3 regions of the Shewanella sp. 8A genome follow, and region 1 is predicted to be linked to each of the others. Evidence: riboswitches for the same ligand, from Rfam matches in the RefSeq annotation. Region 1 holds a riboswitch; each other region holds the start of a gene.

Region 1 (8,013 bases):
CGCTTAATATCATATACTGGACGAGTGAGCTGCAATTTGGGATATTCAAACTCGATAGCATAATCGGTAAAAGGATCGATAAAACCGGGATAAATAGTATAACCACTGAGATCGACTTTTAGTGCCGCCGCGGGGATATCACCTTGGTCAATAATGGCTTTGATCCGATTGTTTTCAACTAATAATGTGGCATTTGAGAGTCGTTTCCCCGGTGCAAGAATTAATTCTGCATTGGTCAATGCAGTTAACTTATTGACGGGAGTGATGGGATTGGCCTCGGCAAAAATGGGTTGAGATACAAAACTACTTATTATGCCGCAGCTTATTATTATTATCTTATTGTTTATCTGCATTTTTTATTCACTTAGACGGAGGGTGAATAAAGAGTAACCTAAAGTAGATGTAAATACTAAAGATGAATTGTAACGCAATTTAAGCATTTACTTGAATGACAATGGGCGGGGTGGGATAGGCATAAAAAAGCTCGCAGGGCGCGAGCTTTTTTATGTTACTCAATGATAATAGCGAATGGCTATTGTCATTACCATTACGGTATTGGATTAGATTAAGAAATCATCCATAGAACGGCCTTTATTGACTTCGTTCTTAAATACTGTTGGCATACGGCCTTGACCTGTCCACTGGATCACTTCGCCATCAACTTCAATTTGGTATTTCGCTGGACGAGGAGCGCGTTTCTTGATCGAGGCTTTAACTGCAACACCACCTAAATCGTCGATTGATAAACCAACGGCTTCCATTTGTTGACGGATTTCTTCAATTTTTGCATTACGAGCAGCAATAGCTTGCTGTTCTTCTGCTTCCATTGACTCACGCTCAACTAAAATTTTATCTAGTTTAGCCGCTAAATCACGCAGTTCTTCAACGCTAAGATCTTTTACAGCAGCTTTAAAACGACGACCGTGAGTTAATATCTCTAAAAATTCGCTCATATCTATTTTCGTCCCACTCTATTTTTATTACAGGATAATGGTGAACAACAGCTAAATGATAGAAACTAATATTGCTCGAATCAAATAAAATTATGCAATAAACAAAAATTAAATATTATTTAATTTTTGAACTTTTTATATATGGCAAATAAGTGTTCAAAAATGTGGCCAATACGACAGTCTTAAAAATGCAAACAAGCGTTTGACTTTGGTTGACGTTAACGTTAACAGGACGTAAAGTGGCTCTATCCTGCATTGGTGATCACCAATGTTTTGTCCATGTACATGAAAGTGTAGGAAGGAAGCCCTATGAAAGTATTGGTGCCTGTTAAGCGCGTAGTTGATGCCAATGTGAAGGTCAGGGTAAAAGCTGACAACACCAGCGTTGATACCGCAAACCTCAAAATGGCGTTGAACCCTTTTTGTGAAATTGCAGTAGAAGAAGCGGTTCGTTTAAAAGAAGCGGGCAGTGCTACTGAAGTAGTGGTCGTGAGCATCGGCAATAAAGCCGTTCAAGAACAATTGCGTACCGCATTAGCACTAGGTGCTGATCGCGCGATTCACATTGATACTGAAGAAGAGTTAGCACCAGTATCAATTGCCAAATTACTTAAAGCAGTACAAGAAAAAGAACAAGCGCAATTAGTGCTGTTTGGTAAGCAATCCATTGATGGTGATAATAACCAAACGGGCCAAATGTTTGCTGCATTAACGGATATGCCGCAAGCGACCTTTGCTTCAGCAATTAAAGTTGAAGGTAATTCACTTCAAGTTGCTCGTGAGATAGATGGTGGTATGCAAACCTTAAATCTACCGTTGCCAGCTGTGGTGACTGCGGATTTACGTTTGAATGAGCCACGTTATGCCTCATTACCTAATATCATGAAAGCTAAACGTAAGCCATTAGATGTGCTGACGGTAGCTGATTTAGGTGTGACCTTGAAAAACCACCAAACCCTAGTGAAAGTGACGCCGCCTGCTGAACGTAAGGCCGGTATTATGGTTGCGTCTGTAGCAGAGCTGGTTGAAAAGTTAAAGAATGAAGCGAAGGTGATCTAAATGGCCATTTTAGTATTAGCAGAACACGATAATGCGGCGCTGAAACTGGATACCGCTAAAGTTGTCACCGCAGCTCGTGCGATCGGCGGTGATGTCCATGTATTGGTGGTGGGCCATCAATGTGGTGCAGTGGTGCAAGCCGCTCAAGCTCTACAAGGTGTCGCGCAAGTATTAGTCGCCGATAACAGCGCTTATGAAGCGCATTTAGCCGAAAACGTGGCTAAATTGCTGGTGGACTTAGCACCAAATTACAGCCATATCCTCGCAGCGGCATCGAGTTCGGGTAAAGACACGTTACCGCGTGTGGCAGCACTTTTAGATGTGGCGCAAATTTCGGAAGTGATTGGCGTGGTGAGTAGCGATACCTTTGTTCGCCCGATTTATGCGGGTAACGCCTTAGCGACAGTTCAAAGTCATGACGCGATTAAAGTGATGACAGTGCGTGCCAGTGCGTTCGATGCGGTGACACAGGGTAATAACGCTGCTGTGACTACCTTGGATAAAGTGTTTGAAGCCAAAGCTCAGTTTGTGTCTCAAGCGCTGACAGTTTCAGCACGTCCAGAGTTAGGTAATGCTGGCATTATCGTATCTGGTGGCCGTGGCATGGGCAGCGGTGAAAACTTCGGGATGTTAGAGCAACTGGCTGATAAGCTTGGTGCCGCAGTAGGAGCTTCGCGTGCGGCGGTTGACGCAGGCTTTGTTCCGAATGACTTGCAAGTCGGTCAAACTGGTAAAATTGTCGCACCTAACCTCTATATTGCAGTAGGTATTTCAGGCGCGATCCAACATTTAGCGGGAATGAAAGACGCTAAGGTGATTGTGGCTATCAACAAAGACCCTGAAGCGCCTATCTTCCAAGTTGCCGATTATGGCCTCGAAGCTGACCTGTTCGAAGCCGTTCCGCAGTTGATTGCAAGCTTAAGTTGATTTTATTTGTGAGCTAAGTCAAAGTAAGCGGCTTCGCGGTGGTAACTGCTTAGCCGCTTATGTTTTTATGTGCCTCACGCCCGTGCATGGGCGTTCTTAGAAGTAGAGGCGCACCAAATATCAGTAGTGATCAGTAGGGTGATTCCGTTGATCGTTCACGAAAGGATTTGGTGCCGAAGTGGTTTGATTTATCACGATCAACTGCTGGGGTTGTGCCGAATAGGTACAACACTGCCATAGTATTTTCTGATACGGATATTAGGAATAGTTACTATGGAGCGCTACTGATAGGACAGGTGATCTTGGGTATCTATTGCCTTTTCCCACCAGTTCAGTCGCCCTCCATTCGTATTTTGACGAAGAAATAATCAATGACTGTAGTAAGTTACGCCGATTCGGCACTTTCTCTGCTGCCGCCTGTGGTCGCAATTGTGTTGGCGATTTTCACTCGCCGTGTTCTCCTTTCCCTCGGTTTAGGTATTGTGATTGGGGTGTTATTACTCAATCAATTTTCACCTGTTGCCAGCGGTGAGTTTTTATTTAACAGTGTAAAAGGACTGTTTTGGTCAGAAGATGGCGTAAATTCTTGGAATTTATACATTCTCGGCTTTTTAATTGTATTAGGGATGATCACGGCATTAATTACCGTCAGTGGTAGTGCTAGGGCATTTGCCGATTGGGCGCGCCTGCATATTCGCAATAAACGCGATGCCAAATTACTGACCATGTTTTTAGGCTGTGTTGTCTTTATTGACGATTATTTCAATAGCTTAGTCGTTGGTTCCGTCGCAAGGCCCGTCACCGACCGTTATTATATTTCCCGCGCTAAGTTAGCCTATTTATTAGATTCAACGGCGGCACCGGTTTGTGTTATTTCGCCGGTATCCAGTTGGGGTGCTTATATTATTGCGCTGATCGGCGGCATATTAACCGCCCACGGTTTTGCCGACTCTGGTCATTTGAGTGTGTTTATTCAAATGATCCCTATGAATTTTTACGCTATTTTCTCTTTATTATTATTACTTTGTGTTGCATTTATGGGCTTAGATATTGGCCCTATGCGTGAGCATGAATTAAATGCGCAGCGCGGTAATTTATATGATGAGAATAAAGGATTTCCGCCTGGAGCGAATGCCGATTTACCCGAAGCCGAAACGGGTAAAATCCTCGGTTTATTCTTACCTATTACCGTGCTGGTATTTGCGACCCTGTATTTTATGATCGACAGTGGTGCCCAGGTATTAGCGAAAGAAGGTATTGAATTTAATATTATTTCAGCTTTTGAAAAAACCGATGTGAGTTCATCACTGTTCTTTGGTGCCCTGATTGGTTTAGCAGTTGCGCTGGTACTTAACCTAGTGCAAGGCGTTGAAAAATCAATGGTATTAAAAGGCGTAGTGCAGGGCGCTCGCTCTATGTTGCCTGCGATTTACATCTTGTTATTTGCTTGGACCATTGCAGGTGTGATCGGCCAGCTTGAAACCGGTAAGTTTATGGCTAGCCTAGCCACTGGGAATATTCCCTTTGCTTTCTTACCTGCATTAATGTTTGTGTTAGCGGGCCTGACAGCATTCTCTACAGGAACCAGTTGGGGTACGTTCGGGATTATGCTGCCGATAGCTGCGGATATGGCGATGGGAAGTCACACAGCCATGATGTTACCTATGCTGGCTTCGGTATTAGCGGGGGCGGTATTTGGTGATCATTGTTCACCGATTTCTGATACCACTATTTTGTCGTCGACGGGGGCCAGTTGCCATCATATCGACCACGTAGTGACGCAGCTTCCCTACGCCGTAATCGTTGCGCTGATCAGCATGTTCGGCTACGTAGTGCTTGGCTTTACTGAATCGGTCAATGCGGGATTAGTGACTTGTAGCATATTGTTTGTATTGACGATTTTTGGTTTGCACATTAAATCCAAAAGTACGGCTTTATAAGTCCGTGATTTAACTTCGCTCTTATATTGAGAATGTAAAACAAATCAGCCAGCAACTATGCTGGCTGATTTTTATCTACTCAGTATCTAAAATTACTGAGTCTGATTGAGTCCACGGCGGTTGAGTAAACCTTCAGTGGTAGGCTCTTGGCCGCGGAAGTTTTTATAAGCTTCCATTGGCGCAATACTGTTGCCCACTTCGCGAATGGTCTTACGATATTTCATGCCGATCTCACGATTTAGGCCGCCTTGGGTTTGCACATAGGCAAAGGCGTCAGCCGCTAAAATTTCACTCCACATATACGCGTAGTAACTTGCAGAGTAACCACCCGGGAAGGCGTGGGCAAAGTAAGTTGACTTATAACGTGGCGGTACAGCGGTGATATTTAAGCCGTGCTTTTTCAGCGCATTAGCCTCAAAGGTCGCTACATCTTGCAATGGTGCATCAGGGCTTAATGAGTGCCATTCCATATCCACTAGCGCCGCAGCCATATACTCTAACGTATCGAAGCCTTGGTTAAAGCTGCCGGATTTTAACAGTTTTTGCAGTAACTCATCAGGGATAGGCTTGCCTGTTTCGTAGTGCTTGGCGTAGTTGGCTAACACTTTAGGGTGGGCCGCCCAATCTTCTTCGAAAGTCGATGGAAATTCCACAAAGTCACGGGATACCGAAGTCCCAGAAAGACTTGGGTAAGTCACTTTGGAGAACATACCGTGGGTACCGTGGCCCATTTCGTGGAACATGGTGGTGACTTCGTTGTAGCTGACGAAGGTCGGTTGGCCTTCAGGCGCCTTTTTAATGTTCATCACGTTAACTACGACAGGCTTAGTACCTTCGAGGAAGGATTGCCCTACAAACGAGCTCATCCATGCGCCACCGCGTTTGCCTTCACGGGCAAAGTAATCAGCATAGAAAATCGCCATGCTTGAGCCATCGGCATCAAACATTTCATAGGCTTTCACATCTGGGTGGTATACAGGCAAATCTGGACGTGGTTTTAACGTCACGCCATACAACTCTTTAAGCGTATAGAACACGCCGTCTTCTAGGACGCGGTTAAATTCGAAGTAGGGGCGAATGCTATTGGCATCAAGAGCGTATTTTTCTTGGCGGACTTTCTCTGCGTAAAACTCCCAGTCCCATGGTGCGAGCTCAAACTTGCCACCGGTCTTGTTGATCATCGCTTGGATATCGGCCGCTTCTTTCTCTGTGTTGGCGACTACGGCTGGCACCATAGAGCCAAACATGCTGTAAACCGCTTCTGGCGTTTTTGCCATTTGCGGTGCAAGGCGATAGCTAGCCCAGTTCTCATAACCTAAGAGAGCGGCGCGCTCGGCACGTAATTGGGCTAAGCGAGACACTAAAGATGCGGTTTCGTTTTCACCCGTTAAGCCACGGTTTGCCGAGGCTTCCCAAATGCGCTGGCGCAGTTCACGGTTCTCTAAAGAGGCGAGTATTGGCTGGCGAGTAGTGTTGGTGATATTGATTAAGTACTTACCTTCATGGCCTGCTGCCTTGGCATCATTTGCTGCCGAGGTGATTTCGCTGTCACTTAGGCCAGCCAGTTGTTCTTTGCTATCGACAACAATAGCGATTTCTTTGGTTAAGCGTAGTAAACGTTGAGAGAACTCGTTGGTCAGCGTCGATTGCTCTTCATTTAAGGCACGGATCTTCACTTTTTGCTCATCGGTCAGTTTAGCACCAGCCATGATAAAGCGCTGATGGTACACCTCGACCAAACGAACCGCTTCAGGCGTTAAACCTAAGTTATTGCGGTCGTTATAAATGGCTTCAATACGAGCGAATAACGCAGGATTAAGGTTGATGTTATCCGAGTGAGCAGCCATTTTGGGGGCCATTTCACCTTGGATTTTACGCAGGGCTGGATTGCTGTTCGAACCTGCGAGGTTGTAAAACACGCTCGATGCACGGTTGAGCAGGGCGCCGCTTTTTTCCATGGCGACAATTGTGTTATCAAAGGTCGGCGCAGCAGGATTGTTAGCAATCGCTAAAATTTCTTGATACTGCTCTTTAATACCTTGTTCTAAAGCGGGCTGAAAATGCTCGTCTTTAATAACACTAAAATCAGGTGCTTGATATTGCAGTGTACTGGCTTGGAATAAGGGGTTTTGGGTTTGTACTGCGGTGACATTTGCAGCTTTTGTATCTTGAGTGCTACAGCCAGCTAGTGCTCCGGTCATCAGTGTGGCGCCAATGGCGATGGCAATAAAACTTTTACGCATAGTTGAGTGATTTCCTTAGAATTGTAGTTTTTGTGACTCTAGCGTTACTAACTTAAATAGGACTGAAAACCTATGGGATGAAGTTGTAAGTAAAAGTAAACAAAAAAAGCGCCCCAAGGTTACGGGGCGCTTTGAACTATTTTCTTGCAGGGAAAATAGCGGGACGATTAACTATTTACGGGTGAAGTTGTGGTATTTGTCGATACCTGAGCTGCTACCTGTGTTATGGCAAACAGCACATGCTTCTCCTGTTGGTTGTTTGAACCAATCACCTACTGCAGGAACGCTGATCTCGCCACCATTGCTAGCCATGTGAGCTTTGACTGCATCGCCTGTGTGGCAAGCATAGCAGTTAGCGGTGACAGGGCTGGTCATTTTGTTACCAGGTTCAAGGATGTATTGGTTTGGTATTTTGTTTAAATCAATAGCGGTTTCGTGACAGGCAACACAGCTTGTGACTGGGTTGATTGCACCTGCACCGTTAGCGGTTTTCGCTTGAGTGCCATCGGCCTTCATCTCACCGACATTCGCACCGTTGCCCCAGTGCCAGCTGTGCACCATTGGACCAAAACCAGCACCCAGAGTGGCCGAAGTCCGTGCCATACCGTTATCATGGCAAGCTACGCAAGCCTTACCGCCTTCGTCAAATGCGCCATTTTTGTGGAATGCGGTGGCATCATTGTGACAAGTAGTACAGCTGTTATCACTGACTACGGTGCGACGTTCAAAGGCGGATACTTTGGTTGCAGTCGCAGGATCGACTACATCAGAGTATGCGGTGAACGAGACCCCCATTGAGCCGTCATAGCCATTGGCTCTGAGGCTGCCATTGCTTTGATAGCGTTGGTTACCGTCGTACTCCATCCAACCTGCGGTGCTGAAGGTCACACG
Region 2 (8,013 bases), on a different contig from region 1:
GCAGAAATTATTTCTGAAAGTTCCTTCTCATCAATTAGATTTCTTTTCACAAGAATCTTAATTAAGGTACCATGCCCAGACTTAGGGAAACTATGAGAGTTAACTACTACGATAGGTTGAGAACCATCAGATAACTCTAGTTCATATGAGTTACATACTCCATCCTTCCATGTCTCAACAAAATAAGTATCATTAAAACACAATCCTGCATGACGTCCAACACCGTTACGGCCAAATGCTAATCGGTTTCTTACAATATCATTATCTTTGGGTACTTCGACAAAAGCTCCCTGATGACGCCTTCTGTCATATCGAAGCTTCAACCATCTTTGTTCAAATTCTTTATTAGAAAGCCCAGTGCCATTATCTTCAACTGTTATATATTGGTCTCTGTCAGAAGGTATTCTTATTGAAACCTTTGAAGCGCCAGCATCATGTGAATTGGCAATTAGCTCTGTAATTGCCACATCTGGCTTTGTAGCGATTGAACCAATCTCTCTAATTAAAAAACCCTTTTCATAAGTTACTGAATATGACATTTAACCTCCTTATACAGATCAAAAAGATAAAAAGATCGGACAGCCGCTTTTTATGCCTTAACAATCGACCAATAACACCTGAGCTTAAGTAATACACCATCCCCTCGGAGTTGCCGCAGGGTATTTGCGTTCGTTGCGTGAGCGAGGCATGGATGCCGAGATAGCGTCAGTCGAATCAGGGACGAGCGTCTGACGCGATAGCATTAGAACGCTTAATGCCCAAGGGGCTTTCAACTCCGTTAGGGGCGTCTTGGCTGATGTGAAAACAATAGGCAAGGAGGATAGGACGAGCAGTCCACCTTGGTCGACTTTTGTTTAAAAATCAAGGGGGAAGCCCCACGACCTTGATATATCTCGGCCGCTAGGCCGTAATCACCCCATAATTCATCAAGTCACAAAGCATTAACTTCAATTGTTAAATATTTAATTATGCTTTAAACGCCTAAAAAACAACGTAATCAATAGCATCAACAATGTGAAATCCATAGTCCCACCACCGCCTTCGGATGATTTTTCAGGTTCACCAGTATCATTAACGATAAATGTCACATCAAATGTCAATTGTGCGCCCAACGGATCAGTTGCGGTGACAGTCATTAGATATTGGCCTTTAGTCTTAACAGCACCTTGGAATATTCCATCCTCTCTTGCCATTAATCCACTCGGTACATTCTTATATGTATAAGTCACAGGCTCTCTATCAGGATCAATGACAATTCCAGGAAGTCCACCGTAATATTCTTGATCTTTCTGAAGATACTGAATACCAATCTCCGCAGTTAAAATAGGAGCATCGTTAACGTTAGTCGGTGTAATATAAAAGATCTCTGTAGATAATGGAGGAATATTCACTCTCACTTGAATGGAACTGGCTGGTGTTGGATCAATTAAATTTTTTGAGGCAAACATATCTTCATTAGTAAAAGTCCCACGAATATATTCACCATCCCAAATCAATCTTTCATGTATATATTCAGTTTGAAAACCGGTAACCACAAGGTTGTTTCCATTTAGAAAATGCTTCTTAATATTTATCGCCAAAGGAACATCTTGAATAGCTGGAATAGAGCCTGTAGGTAAACCACCTTTATATATAAGAGGGTTAGGGTTAGAGAGGGTAAACGTTGTAATATTAGGTGACATTAAGTTAACGAAAAAACCTTTCTTGTCGTCAGTGAGCTGAAACCAACCATCTGCAATAGCATACACCTGGGAAGACTTATAAAAATACTTTTCTTCATCATCAAACACGTAAGAATGTCTTCCAGAGCGTTCAATAAAATAATTTTCACTCTTTAAATAAATAGCTTCTTTGGGATAACTAACACTATTCTTCATTTTAGATAGAAAAAACTTATTATCTTCTGATGAGTATTTATAATTCAACAACATATCACTACCCACAATAAATTCTTTCCCATCATTAATTGTATATATAGCTTCAACACCACTAAATCTAGATGAATCAACTCTTTCTGGGATAACTATTTCTTGAAAAACCACAAAGTCATTAATATCAGACTGCCATTTCAAAACATATAACTTAGGCTCTACCTTCGTTTCATTAATCCCCACACTTTCTGGAGAGAAGATGACTTCATCACGACCCTCTAATCGATATAGCTTGTAGGTACTATTTGATATGAGCGATTTATCAGCTAAGATTTTTTTACGTTCGCAAGAATCTATCACACCATTTATACTTAACTTACAAACACTATAATCGTAACTGGTTTTTCCTGTATGAGTATCATCATAATTAGGGTGTAAAGCAATAATGGTATCTTTATTTACAAATTCAACCTGTTCTACATATGAACCGTACTGACCTGAACTAGATGAAAATTCTACTTCTTGAGACAATGATAACTCATTACCTTCAAGAGTAAATCTAACTAATTTTCTAGCTCCGTCATAATTTGACTCAGATAAGGCGTAATAGTTTTTATTATATTCACCTATAGGTTCCACATTAATATAACCAACGAGTTCTGATACTATACCAAAACTGGCAGAGCTAATATAATCCACTCCATTATTATCAACATTATACTTCCATAAATAAATTCTTTTATCAGCAGAAAATTCATCACCAGCAGTACCAGATATTAATATTTCTTTTTTAGCCTCAGAGAAAGCCACCTTTAAGGATGATTTAGGCAGGTTATTTTCATACGTCTTATCAATTGAATAAGGGCTTTCAACCGCTATAGCTGATACTGAAAAAAAAGATAAAATCACTAATATACTTCTATACATACAGACACCTCACCCAACATCAGTATAATTATTAGTTAATCAACATACTCACGTAAAAATCATCAATTCCAACGGATAAAATCAAAAAGATCGGACAGGCACTTTTTATGCTTTAACAATCGACCAATAACACCTGAGCCGAAGGAATACACCACCTCCTCGGAGTTGCCGCAGGGCATTTGCGTTCGTTGCGTGAGCGAGGCATGGATGCCGAGATAGCGTCAGTCGAATCAGGGACGAGCGTCTGACGCGATAGCATAAGAACGCTTAATGCCCAAGGGGCTTTCAACTCCGTTAGGGGGCGGCAAGGGAGATCCAAGAGGGAATTGCTGTTGATCCCCTCTTGGTCGGGTGTGGGTTGAAGACCCACGACCTTGATTCACCTCGGCCGAAAGGCCGCTAAATAACCAGTTCACTACTTTGTGAACCGACAAAAATCTTTCCATGGCTACCGCACTTGGCCAACACCCATTAGCCAAGGGATTGCACTGCTGTAATGCTTTTATAGAATCTAGAATCTAGAATCTAGAATCTAGAATCTAGAATCTAGCACCTAGCACCTAGCACCTAGCACCTAGCACCTAGCATCTAGAGACTTATCGCATATTGTTCAGGAGGTGTTCTTGCGAAATAAAGATACATCTTCCTGATGCAAGTGAACTGAATCGAGGTCACGATTAAGTTTCATCCTTGTTAAAAACCTAAGATAACGTTGTGCTGAACATCTGTCTACCACTTTCACATTACAAATTAGATAGTTAAGTGATGACTTAAGTTTGCTTGAATGGATGCAGGTTTACTCAAGCCCACAAAAAACCAAGGGGCCCGTGGGCCCCTGGTTGATAGCGTGTAAAAGTGCCTTATGCCGTAGCTAACAAAGGCTGATTTTTCGTTTTACGCAGATGATAAGCAGTGAAGAGTACAAACCACAGGGCGCTTACGGCAAATCCAGCTAAGGTTGAATGCATAATCCCCATGGCCAAATAGCCTAAGGTGGCGCCAAAGGCGATGGCTAAGGCATAGGGTAGCTGGGTCATCACATGGTCAATATGGTGGCAACCTGCCCCCGTGGCCGACAAAATACTGGTGCTGGAAATCGGCGAGCTATGATCGCCAAACACTGAACCCGCAAGCACTGCGGCAAGCATTGGCAGCATTAACGCGATATCACTGGCAGCGGCCATGTCGCCAGCCAGTGGCAACATAATACCAAAGGTGCCCCAACTGGTTCCGGTGGCAAATGCCATGGCGCAGGACAACACAAACACCACCGCAGGCAACACTTCTATTGGCAAGTTACCGTTGGCGAGGGAGGCCAGATATTTGCCAGTCTCAACATCGCGAACAACCGCACCAATCGCCCAGGCAAACAGCAAAATATTAATGGCGGGTAACATGGCCATCACGCCTTGCGGGGCGGCTTTAAGCCAGTTTTTAGCACCCAATTTTAACCGCAGCGCAAGCAGAATTGACACCGCTAAGCTGCACAGCGCGCCATACACTAGCGAGGAGCCCACATTGGTGTTTTCAAAGGAGCCAAGTACGCTAAATGGCAGCCCTTTTTCATCCAACACTGCCGCACCAGAGGAGATCATAAAATACACGGTCGCGCCGGTGAGGGTTAGGATCGGCAATACCATATCGATCATGCCACCGTTACTTTCTTCAGGGCTTTCCATATCTAAGCCGATTGGACGAGGCTTAGACGGATCCCAAAGCTTCCCTTCCAGCGCCCATGCTTCATGTTTACGCATCGGGCCGATATCCATTTGAAAGATAATCACCACCAGCACCATCAACAGGGTAAACACGGCATACAGATTCATCGGGATCATCTCAACAAAGGCTGAGATTGGACTTTGCTCGCTAATGCCGTGGGCGGCCATAATGCCACCGATAAGCGCGATAATATAAGCGCCCCAAGAAGAGATGGGCATCAATACGCACACGGGCGCAGCGGTAGAATCTAAAAGATAAGCCAGTTTAGCGCGGGAGATTTGAAAGCGATCAGTCACCGGACGGCAAATGGCGCCAACCGACAAACTATGAAAAAAGTCGTCAATAAAAAACGCAAACACCATCACGCCAGTTAAGCCTTTCGCGCCGCGACGGGTCTTAGCGCGCTTAGCTGCCCACTCGGCAAAGGCGCGGGTGGCGCCAGAAACCGTCATCAGACTAATGAGTCCGCCAAGCAACAACATAAACAGCAACATATTGATATTGTCGCGATTAAGTGCGCCATCGACCCAAAAAATCTTCAGCACGGTATTGAACATATAGTGCAATGAATCAAGGGGAGAAAACTGATTGAGCAACAAACTGCCGGCCACAATCCCTACGCCAAGGGATAACAGTACGCGACGTGTGATGATCGCCAAGGCGACGGCTAACAAAGGGGGAAGTACTGACCAACCTGAGTCAGCAAAATGACTAATGTCCATGATCTCTTTTCACCAAAAAACGGGTGGAGATCTACCGAGAGGATAAAGAAACAAAACCTATAGGGAGGTATTACTCCTCAGCCCCTTCAGGTAGCGCTCCATAGTGGATGACTATGGCAGTCTTGCACCTATTTGATGCAAAACCAGCAGCTCGGTTTGATGACCTGGCTACTTCGGCGCTGACTCCTTTCCTTGTACATCTGCGGCATCACCCTCCGCACAAGTAGTCATAGGCAGCGCGCCTCTACTTAAAGGTATTCGAGCGGGCATTCTAGCGAGATGGGAACTGATAGCAAGTATTTTGATCCCACTCGCGTATAAAACAATGAATCACCTACAAGTTGGTAACACAAGAAACATCCACCTTTCAAGCGTTGCAATAGCGCCAAATGGACTTATACGAGTAAATGTTTACCAAAAAAATCTAAGGTTCTTGTCCATGCGAGCTCAGCCGTTGGCTCATCATAACGGGCGGTGGAGTCATTGTGAAAACCGTGATTAACATTGGGATAAAGGTAGGCTATATACTCGGCTTTATTAGCCTTTAGCTGGGCTTCATACTCGGCCCATGTATCGTTAATCCGTTGATCTAAAGCGGCAAATTGCAACATCAGTGGGCCTTTTACTCGGCTACGCAGCTCAGTTGCTGCGGGTGTGCCATAAAAAGGCACACCCGCCGCTAGCTCATCGGGAATGGTGGCGGCAAGCATATTGACGATATAGCCACCAAAGCAGAAACCGACGGCGCCGAGTTTGCCATTACTCTGCGGGTGCGACTTTAAAAAGCGCGCGGCGGCGATAAAATCCTGCTCGATTTTGGCCCTATCGAGGCTCGCTTGCATGGCGCGGCCCGCATCATCATTACCGGGATAACCACCAAGGCTATAAAGCGCATCGGGGGCAAAGGCTATATAGCCCTTGGCCGCTAAGCGGCGGGCCACATCTTCGATATAGGGATTTAAGCCTCGGTTCTCGTGCACCACTAACACCACAGGGGCTTTTTTACTGAGATCTAAGGTCTTAGGATCGCCCGCCTTTTGGCCTGGGATCAGCAACGCGTTTGGCAAGACTAAATAACCGCGACCTTCACCATAACCATCGGGGGATGGAAATTTCACATAACTGGCTTGAATGCTGGGATCGTTAAAGGAGACTTGCTCGGCTAAGGCGTAATTAGGCATTAGTGCGCCCGTCAGCGTGGTCATGGTAAAACCCAGTGCCACTAGGCCCGCAAGGCGAGCCATAAACTCACGGCGGTCGATAATGCCGTGGGCATATTCGTCATACCAGTCAAAGGCTTCCTGAGGAATGACAGGGAAAGGTGGTGTGGTTAGTTCTGGCTTATGATCTGGGCTCATCGTTCTTTCTCCATTTAACAAGCTAACCACTGGTTTATATTCCCTAGCTTGTGAGTTATCTAGCGGCCTTACCAAGAGTAAAGGATGAGAGCTTGTCAGGGCAATTAGCTTTATGCCGCACCTTTAATAATTCTCCACTCATCAATAGCCAATTTATGGTTGATCATGCGCCCAAATTGGCGTGAGCTTTTTATTCCCTAGGGGCATTTTTGTGTATAATGTCGCCAAACAACATATTAATATCATTACATTTCAATAACATAAGTTACCAATGGAGTTCAAATGGCTATAGGGATATGCAGGGTACTTTGTACCACTGTCACGCTCACGCTTGGGTTAACGGCTTGCGATAATCAGGTTTCTGATAAGTCAGCAAGTATTCCCGCTTCGCGCGAGTATCAGATTATTTCTACTTCACACCTCAACGATAGTTTCGAAACTCGTAAAGTGTTGCAGGCACGATTGCTGCTGGATTACCAGTTACAAGATACAGAAGGTAAGACGGCCAGCTTAACCACACCACTAACCCATAATGCCCGCTTTTTTATCCAACCTAACCTGCTGCAAATTAGCGATTATGGCATGCCGATCCCAGTGAGTAATATCGACCCAAAAGCCAAATCCAATGAAATCGCTCAGTTGGTTAAAGATGGCTTTAATGTGGAATTTAACAATGGTGAAGTCCGCCAATTAACCCCCATTGCCAAGATGGATCAAAAAGATATCAAGGAGTTATTTGAGCGCTGGCAAAATCTTAATAACTTGTTTAAACAAGCCCCAACCTTGCCTGTGGCGCTTGAGCCTCGCGTCGGTTACAGCACAAGCGCCCCCATGGATGGGCGCTTAACTTGGACGGTTGAGCAGGTCAGTGAAGATAAATTAATCGCCGTGTTACAAGGTGAAAAAGGCAAGTATAAGGCCTATGGCAAGTTCGAAGTTAACCGTAAAACCGGTTGGTTAGAGAGCATGGCGTTTTTTCAACGGGAAGAGCGCCAAGGCAGTACTTTCACCCACCGTACCCTGATGGCGCCTAAGGATAGGCCGTATATCATGAGCACGCTTTGGCATGCCGATGATAGATTTGATGCTGAGCGCGATAGGGATGATCGGCAAAAGGAGCTATACCGCATTAGCGAGGTACCGCAGGAGTATCGCCCCAATAATGAGGCATTTATAAAATCCTTATTACCAGACCAACAAGGTATTTTAGATAATGTTGGCCCTTGGGGTACTGATACCCCTGAAGATCTGCAATTACGCTTTGTCCACAATATGAGCCCGCAATATGTGGAAGCCGATGTACGTTATGAGGACTTAAGCGCTTTTGATGCTAACGGTAAACCGATTGATATTCACTTCTGGCAGCACGGTAAAGGTTGGGCGAGGAATTATAATCCCTCGATTGAATCTGCAACC
Region 3 (8,013 bases), on a different contig from region 1:
ATGCCTTTAGCATCGACTAAAGCATCCTCAAGGCAAATGCGTTCTTGGCTCGCCAGTTCCAAGGTAAAAGCTGAAACGGCGATATTGAGATCCCGCCCCTGCGCTTTTGCCACTTCACTCAATTGCCACCAAGGACAAAATGCCGCCTCATCCATTGCGCCACCAAAACTATTAGGGATCACCAGTGTGTAAGGAATCGTGAAAAACTGCGCCGCTGCAATATCATATTCAGGGCAATACAAATGTTTACAGGATTTAGGCCCAGTATGCAGATCGAACACTATATCCGCCGCATGGGCCATAGCCTGTAAGCTAACCGCCAATCTGTGGCCCGTGGTCACACCCCAATCGTTACGTAACCGCTGCTGGCAAGCTTCAATCAAGGTGCTGCGATATGCTTGAATAAGTTCGCTATCGCTAAGCTCAGCATGTTCACTGTACCAAGCGGGTAAATCTATCGCGTGATTTAAGTACTCACGATTCCAGTTTACGCCAGTGATAGGGTCAAAACGCCCCAGTGTAAACTCACCGCTTTTTTGATTAATTCCCAGCGGATTAGCCAAGGGCACTAAGGTAATTTCCCCTAAGATGTGGCAATTTTCCAGCTGTTTCATCAATTGATAAATCACCGCATTACCTTGCACCTCAGCGCCATGGACATTAGCCTGAATATACACTTTAGGGCCAGATACGTGACCACTTGGCTTGAAGTGATAAATCGGTAGCGTCAGAGCCTGCCCTGCGGCAAGCTCCCCAATTTGCAGAGACGATGTCGTCGGCAACATACTAAACGCCTTCAAACAAATTTTCGTGCAACGCTTTAACCACTTGTGCCGCTTCGGATTCGGCCACTAACACACACAAGTTATGCGGGCTGGCACCTTGGCAGATCATGCGCACATTATGGGGTTCGAGCACTTCAAACACGCGGCGACAAATACCCGCAGTCGTAGCGATGCGATTACCGATAATCGCCACGAGGGCTAAACCATCCTCCACGCGCACGCGGCAATGTTGCGATAATTCTTGCAGTAACGCTTCACTTAATAAACCTTGTCCGCTTGAATCGGAGCCGGTTTTATCTAGAGTGAGCGATACGTTAACTTCGGAGGTGGTGATCAAATCCACACTGATCTTGTGTCTTGCCAATGTGGCAAAGGTTTCAGCCAAGAAGCCCTGCGCATGCAGCATTTGTAGGCTGTGCAGATTGAGTAGCGTCTGGTCGCGGCGCAGCGCCACCGCGCGGAACACGGGTGCATCTTCAACCTGATGGCGGATCCAAGTGCCACCCTTTTCAGGCTCCTTGCTTGAACCGACAAACACTTGAATTTGTTGGCGCACGGCCGGAAGAATCGTCGCAGGATGTAATACTTTGGCACCGAAGGTCGCCATTTCAGCGGCTTCGTTAAAACTGATTTCGGCAATAGGATGGGCGTTTGGCGCGAGGCGCGGATCGGTCGTGTAAATCCCGGCCACATCGGTCCAAATCTCAACCGCTGAGGCTTTTAACGCTTCGGCTAACAGTGCCGCTGAATAGTCGCTACCGCCACGGCCGAGAGTTGTGGTTTGCCCCGCTTCATCTGAGCCAATAAAACCTTGAGTCACAATCACTTGCTCAGATAACAGCGGCAGTAAATGCTCACTCGATAGCAAAGCAATTTGCTCAACCTGTGGCTCTGCGCGGCCAAAATGGCTGTCGGTGCGCAGCACACGGCGCACATCGAAGGCACTTGAGTTGGCGCCTTTTTCGCGCAATACCGCCGCAAATAATGCCGACGAACACTGCTCGCCAAGGGACAATAACTCATCCATGGTGGCCTTGCTGCGCTGGAACGCCAGCGCTTCGCTTAATACCGCCATACGGCTTAACAGCTTATCTAATGCGGCAGCAACATCGTTAGGGCGACCCAGTTTATCTAAGATAGCGTATTGAATCTGCGCAATTTGCTTTAATCGTTGTAAGCGACCATCGTCGTTAATTGACTCCTGGGTCAGTTCAACCAACAGGTTCGTCACGCCACTGGAGGCGCTAACCACCACTAAACGGCAATCGGGATTGCCCAGTACGATATCGGCGCAGCGATTCATTGCACCGTAATCGGCGACTGAAGTACCACCAAACTTTGCGACAACAAGAGACATTAGCGCACCTCCGCAGAAGAAGAAGACACGGCACAAACTAGGATAAGATATTGATTAACTAACATGATTACGCTCCGAACTAACTTCGTTCGAAGAGCCTGGTGCTCAATGATACGCACCCCAATAGAAGGGAAACAGCAATCGTCACCAGAAGCTCTCCACCAATTACAGGTGACAATCGTTAGGATTCAGCCTAAGCGACCGACATAAACATGCAGCAACCATATCTATGCCTCGGCGTTAATCTCCCTCATCAATCATCGCTGGAGTTTGTGCTCCTCTGACTGACTACCTAGTTAACGCTCCTCTTCTGTTCCTTTCCGCCGGAAAGGGACGAAAAAAGTAGCAATAAACCCCTAATGAAGTCAATGCTAATTTCACACACTATATACAAATTCAATAAACGCATTTAAAAACAATGGGAATTTAAAACGTTTGCGACTCATGCCAAATGAGAATAGGGAAAAATCAATCAGATCTAGCAAAGAAGAAAAACAAACTAGCCTTGCCGTGAGATCAGCAAAGCTTAGTCAGAGGAGCGATTAAAAGCGTCAATCGCGGTTAGGTGACCAAGTCCGGTAGCTCATAAACCAAACGCACATAGTCGTTAAATCGACCTAAACACACCTCTGTTTGCCCGGCTAATGTACAAGGCACTAAACTCACCTCGCCCTGTTCCACCATGTAGATAGCGTATTGATTAAACTTTTTCCCCAACTGCAAGGCCATGCTGCGATCAATAAACACGGCCCAGCTCTTCTCCATATGGGATAAATCTGGCGATGCCCCAATCAGTGCACGATAGGGACTGCCTAATAATTCAATTTCACGTAGAAGTTGGCGGTCGAGTAATCGGTTTTGGCTGGGAGTGAGGGGGGTTGAAGCGGGATTATGGGCGGTAATTACAGCAAAGGAAAAATCACAGGATAATGCTTGAGTAAGCAAAAACAACGGCGTTTGATAATGCTGCCACAAATCTTGAGTCATGTTGTCCATTGGTAGTCTAGTCGAAAAATGAACCCGCGCTAGTTTAACAGAGAGCCTAAAAAATCCAAAGAGGCGTGAACTGGCTCACAAGAATTAAAAATACATTAGTTATACTAATCAATGACTAAAGTAAATATCATGGTAAATCAGCGTCTCAGCCTGAAATTTGTTAACATTTCATTTGTTAACAAATGCCTAAAACGAGTACAATGTCGTCATTGGCCAGTTAAGCAGATAACATTAAGTTTGCTTAATCTTGACAAGGGTTTGTTAGATTCCTCTGCGAAATCACCTTATGCTGGCCAGACATCTTTTAAAATGTGTTCTACATTTGATTTATCATTTAAACATTTTAAAAAAAAACAATAGTTAAGGAACTATTTTTAACTATTGCTTATCGAAGTTGATACTGGTTACGTTTTATCGTATTACACTTTAAACGTTCACTTATATACATCCTGACGTGTAGCCGTGAAGATCTTCCCTTTGAAGCACAGAGCAGTAAGTGGAAGTATCAACATTTTATGAATATAAGAATCCGATGTAAGTGATTCTTATGGTTAGAATATTGGTTAAAATTTAGGTACTTAATATGCAAAATCCGCACATTCTGATCGTTGAAGATGAAGCCGTTACCCGTAACACGCTAAGAAGTATTTTCGAGGCAGAAGGGTATGTGGTAACTGAGGCCAATGATGGCGCAGAAATGCATAAGGCTATGCAGGAAAACAAAATTAACCTCGTGGTTATGGACATTAACCTACCAGGTAAAAACGGTCTGTTGTTGGCACGTGAATTACGTGAAATCAACAACATCGGTCTGATCTTCTTAACAGGCCGTGACAACGAAGTCGACAAAATCCTTGGACTTGAAATTGGCGCGGACGATTATATTACCAAGCCGTTCAACCCTCGTGAATTGACGATTCGTGCTCGCAACCTTCTGACTCGTGTTAATAGCGCAGGCAATGAAGTCGAAGAAAAGAGCTCTGTAGAATACTATCGTTTTAACGATTGGAGCCTAGAGATCAACAGCCGTTCTCTCGTCAGCCCACAGGGTGAATCTTACAAACTGCCACGTAGCGAATTCCGCGCTATGCTGCACTTTGTTGAAAACCCAGGCAAAATCTTAACTCGTGCCGATCTACTGATGAAGATGACTGGCCGTGAGTTAAAGCCACACGACCGTACTGTTGACGTGACAATCCGTCGTATTCGTAAGCACTTCGAAAGCTTGCCAGATACGCCAGAAATCATCGCTACCATTCACGGTGAAGGCTACCGTTTCTGCGGTAACTTAGAAGACTAATCTTCAACTTACCGTTTGAACGCCATAAAAAACCAGATCCCAGGATCTGGTTTTTTTATCTCTGCAAAAAAGGTTTTAGCTGTACGAAATAAAGCAAACTGGAAATCCAAATTACAACTCAGTGAACTGGAATATTAAGCGCCAGATAAGTATTGAGTGTGTTGTGATTAAACTAAGCAGCGTACTGTTAAATAAATAGGCTTAACTCAGAATCATACAAAATAAAAAAGAGTGGGGATGTTGCCCCACTCTTTTAAAAACGCCACTCTGGCATAAATACCAGTCTGATATAAATGCCAACCTAATGCTGAGTTATTTGCCGCTTTTAAGCTGTCTATTGAGGAAATCCGCCAGCGAGCGGTATAAGTGATTACGCACTTTCTCACCGCGCATCGAATGCTTAGACCCCGGATAATCAATCATCTGGAATAATTTACCTTCGTCCTGCAACGCCTTATACACGCGAGTACTGTTTTCAAACAACACGTTATCGTCGGCCATACCGTGGTACATCAACAGCCCCGACTGGTAGTTTTTCACATAGGGGAACACGCTACTGGCTTCGTAACCCTGCTCATTATTCGCGGGATGAGCAAGATAACGTTCGGTGTAGTGAGTGTCGTACAAGCGCCAATCGGTGACGGGCGCGCCCGAAATCGCCGCCTTAAAGTAATCTGGCGCCTTAAACAAACTCATCAAGGCCATATAACCGCCGTAGCTGTGGCCATAAATCGCCACATTATCGCTATCAACAAAGGGCAAGCTGCGCAGATAATCGACGCCAACCTTTTGATCGTTCACTTCGGCTTCGCCCAAATGACGATAAATCACTTGCTCAAACTGAGTGCCTCTGTGGGCACTGCCACGGTTATCCAGTTGAAATACCACATAACCTTGCTGCACTAAGTATTGGGTAAAGTAATCCTGCTCACTCCAACTATTCGTCACCAACTGCGCATGTGGGCCGCCATATACGCGCACGACTACAGGGTACTTTTTGTTCGCATCGAAGGGCACAGGTTTAAAAAGGCGCGTTTGCAAGATTTGCCCATCTTCGGCTTTAAGCTCTTTAAACTCAGGCAATTGCCAAAGTCCGGCATAGTCATACAGAGGATGACCTGCCTTGACTTGGTTCTGCTCTACCCAGGCCAAATGTTGGCCCTTATCACCGTGTAAACTGATCTGGGGTGGCTGAGATAAACTATTGAAATAATCCAGATACACGCTTTGACTATCGGCAAATACCGGATCGTGCATCCCCGCCTCGCGGCTCACGCGCTCAACCTTGCCACCCGCTAACGGCACGCGGTAAAGGTGTTTTTCGATTGGGGTATCTTTACGGCCAGTGAAATACACCCAACCTGCGGTTTCATCAATATATTCCAGCTCATCGACAGCCCAATTGCCCTTGGTCAGTTGTGTCTTCAGCTTACCTTTTAGGTCAAAAAGATAGAGATGATTAAAGCCGTCACGCTCCGAGGCCCAAATAAAGGCCGATTGTTGCTTTAAGAAGTGCAGGTCGTTGTTAAGATTCACCCAAGCATCGCTGCGCTCTTTGACTAAGGTTTTCGGCTTGGTCAGCGAATCTAAGGCAACCAGTTGCAGGTCTAATTTTTGTTGATCGCGGCTCTGCCATTGAAAGGATAAATGCTTGCTATCGGGCAACCAATCGACGCGAGGCAAATAAATATCCTTGTTTTTATCATCGCTTAAGGTGACCCAATTGATACCTTTATTATTAAGGGTCACAACGCCCAGTTGGATCTCGACATTGTTTTTGCCCGCCGCCGGATAACGCTGCTCGGTAAGCTTAATGCCATCGGCGTAGATTTCATTGCGGGTGACTAACTCAACGCCTGACTCATCGATACGGGTAAAGGCGATGGCCGACTCATCGGGCGCCCACCAGTAACCCGTCATACGATCCATTTCTTCCTGCGCCACAAATTCTGCCATGGCATTTTTAATCGCGCCGCCACCGTCGGTGGTCATGGCCTCAAGCTTTTTCGTTGCAAGATTAAGCACATACAGATTTTGATCCCGCACGAAGGATACAAAGTTACCCTTGGGCGATAGGCGCGCATCGGTGGCAAAGCCCTCGCCTATCGGCAGTTGGCTAACGCTGTTATCCGCTAAGGAGAAGTAATACAAATTACCCGAGGCAGGGATCAACAGCGCCTTGCTATCGTCCGCCCAGAAATATTCCATAATGCCGTCGCCATAAATACGTTGGCGCTCGCGGCGAGCCTTTTCTTCATCGGACAGTTCATTGCTCGCCAGCTTATCGGCGTTCAGCAATAGGCTAGATTCGCCCGTCTTCACATCCATTTGCCAGAGATCGTAAAAGTTTTGGTTATCTTTACGTCCAGCCAGATAAGTCACCCTTTGGCCATCGGGGGATAACTTTAATCCACGGGGACTCGTACCCGCCAAGGCAGGAGACGCATTCATGCGCTCGATAGTCAGCGGCGTTGTGCCGCCCTCAAGTGCATAGGCGGGGGTAAATATCGCGCTAGAAACCATGGCCAGTTGACTCGCTATCAGTAGGGATGAGGCGCCCAATGTCACCGAGCGCAGGGAAGAAGCTAACCCATTTTTAGTCATTATTATTCCTTGGAAGCATATTCGCCCTTGATGGACGATGAAAAACTGCCGCCATTGTGCCAAGGCACAGCCTAAATAAAAAGCGCAGGCAATATACAGATACAAATTAGCAGGCAAACTCCAGCGGTTAGCTCAATTTTCAAGATAACTAACATCGCCTTGCGATAACAGATAACGGTAACAACCTAAATTGCGTAAAACCCACAGCAACATCGCTGAAATTGTCGACTAACTGAGTTATTATTCGCGGCAAATAATGAAATTGACCTCAATGTTGAACCCCTAAAGGACCTAACATGCAGACTCTTGCCCAGCACTTAACCTCAAAGGCAGTGAACGAATCCCTCGCGCAACTGATTTTGACCTTAGCCGACACCTCCAAAGCCATCAGCCATGCCGTGCGTCACGGTGCCTTAGCCGGTGTGTTAGGCGCGACCGAACAGGAAAACGTGCAAGGTGAAACCCAGAAGAAACTGGATATCATCACCAACGATATGCTCAAAGATGCATTAAAAGCCGACGGAACAGTGCGCGGCCTCGCCTCTGAGGAAGAAGATCATGTGGTTGAAGTCAGCGCCAATGGTCAATATCTGGTATGTTTCGACCCTCTAGATGGTTCATCGAATATCGATATCAACTCACTTGTCGGCACAATTTTCTCCGTATTGCCAGCAACAAAAGGGCCCGCACCACAGGGTGAGTTAACCGAGGCGAGCTTCCTACAATCTGGCCGCAATCAGTTAGCCGCAGGTTATGTGCTCTACGGCCCATCAACCATGCTCGCGCTCACCACAGGCCAAGGCGTGCAACTCTTTACCCTGCACCCAGAAACCAACGAATTTTTACTGACCAACGCGGCCATGAGCATCAGCCCAGACACCCAAGAGTTCGCCATTAACATGTCGAACCAACGTTTTTGGGAAGCGCCAATGCAGACCTATATCGCCGATTTACTGCTAGGCAAAATTGGC

Evidence for each region. Region 1 has a riboswitch for lysine ahead of M0413_RS18280 (Na+/H+ antiporter NhaC family protein). Riboswitches for the same ligand answer to the same signal wherever they lie in the genome.
Region 2: linked by a shared signal. The riboswitch ahead of M0413_RS10780 (Na+/H+ antiporter NhaC family protein) and the one ahead of M0413_RS18280 (Na+/H+ antiporter NhaC family protein) in region 1 are both predicted to bind lysine.
Region 3: linked by a shared signal. The riboswitch ahead of lysC (lysine-sensitive aspartokinase 3) and the one ahead of M0413_RS18280 (Na+/H+ antiporter NhaC family protein) in region 1 are both predicted to bind lysine.

The regions. Positions count from the first base shown of each region.
Region 1 covers NZ_JAMDJP010000030.1:16,688-24,700, reverse strand. The annotation lists gene M0413_RS18300 (amidohydrolase family protein) at 1-353, opposite strand, end outside; gene M0413_RS18295 (H-NS histone family protein) at 561-953, opposite strand; gene M0413_RS18290 (electron transfer flavoprotein subunit beta/FixA family protein) at 1,263-2,012, shown strand; gene M0413_RS18285 (electron transfer flavoprotein subunit alpha/FixB family protein) at 2,013-2,939, shown strand; lysine riboswitch at 3,035-3,231, shown strand; gene M0413_RS18280 (Na+/H+ antiporter NhaC family protein) at 3,311-4,879, shown strand; gene M0413_RS18275 (M3 family metallopeptidase) at 4,972-7,122, opposite strand; gene M0413_RS18270 (multiheme c-type cytochrome) at 7,294-8,013, opposite strand, start outside.
Region 2 covers NZ_JAMDJP010000011.1:127,150-135,162, forward strand. The annotation lists gene M0413_RS10770 (ATP-binding protein) at 1-539, opposite strand, end outside; gene M0413_RS10775 (putative Ig domain-containing protein) at 963-2,798, opposite strand; gene M0413_RS10780 (Na+/H+ antiporter NhaC family protein) at 3,659-5,239, opposite strand; lysine riboswitch at 5,323-5,494, opposite strand; gene M0413_RS10785 (dienelactone hydrolase family protein) at 5,635-6,597, opposite strand; gene M0413_RS10790 (hypothetical protein) at 6,880-8,013, shown strand, end outside.
Region 3 covers NZ_JAMDJP010000003.1:249,749-257,761, reverse strand. The annotation lists gene M0413_RS03840 (succinylglutamate desuccinylase/aspartoacylase family protein) at 1-785, opposite strand, end outside; gene lysC (lysine-sensitive aspartokinase 3) at 787-2,142, opposite strand; lysine riboswitch at 2,286-2,460, opposite strand; gene M0413_RS03830 (DUF3293 domain-containing protein) at 2,704-3,138, opposite strand; gene arcA (two-component system response regulator ArcA) at 3,722-4,438, shown strand; gene M0413_RS03820 (S9 family peptidase) at 4,751-7,042, opposite strand; gene M0413_RS03815 (class 1 fructose-bisphosphatase) at 7,339-8,013, shown strand, end outside.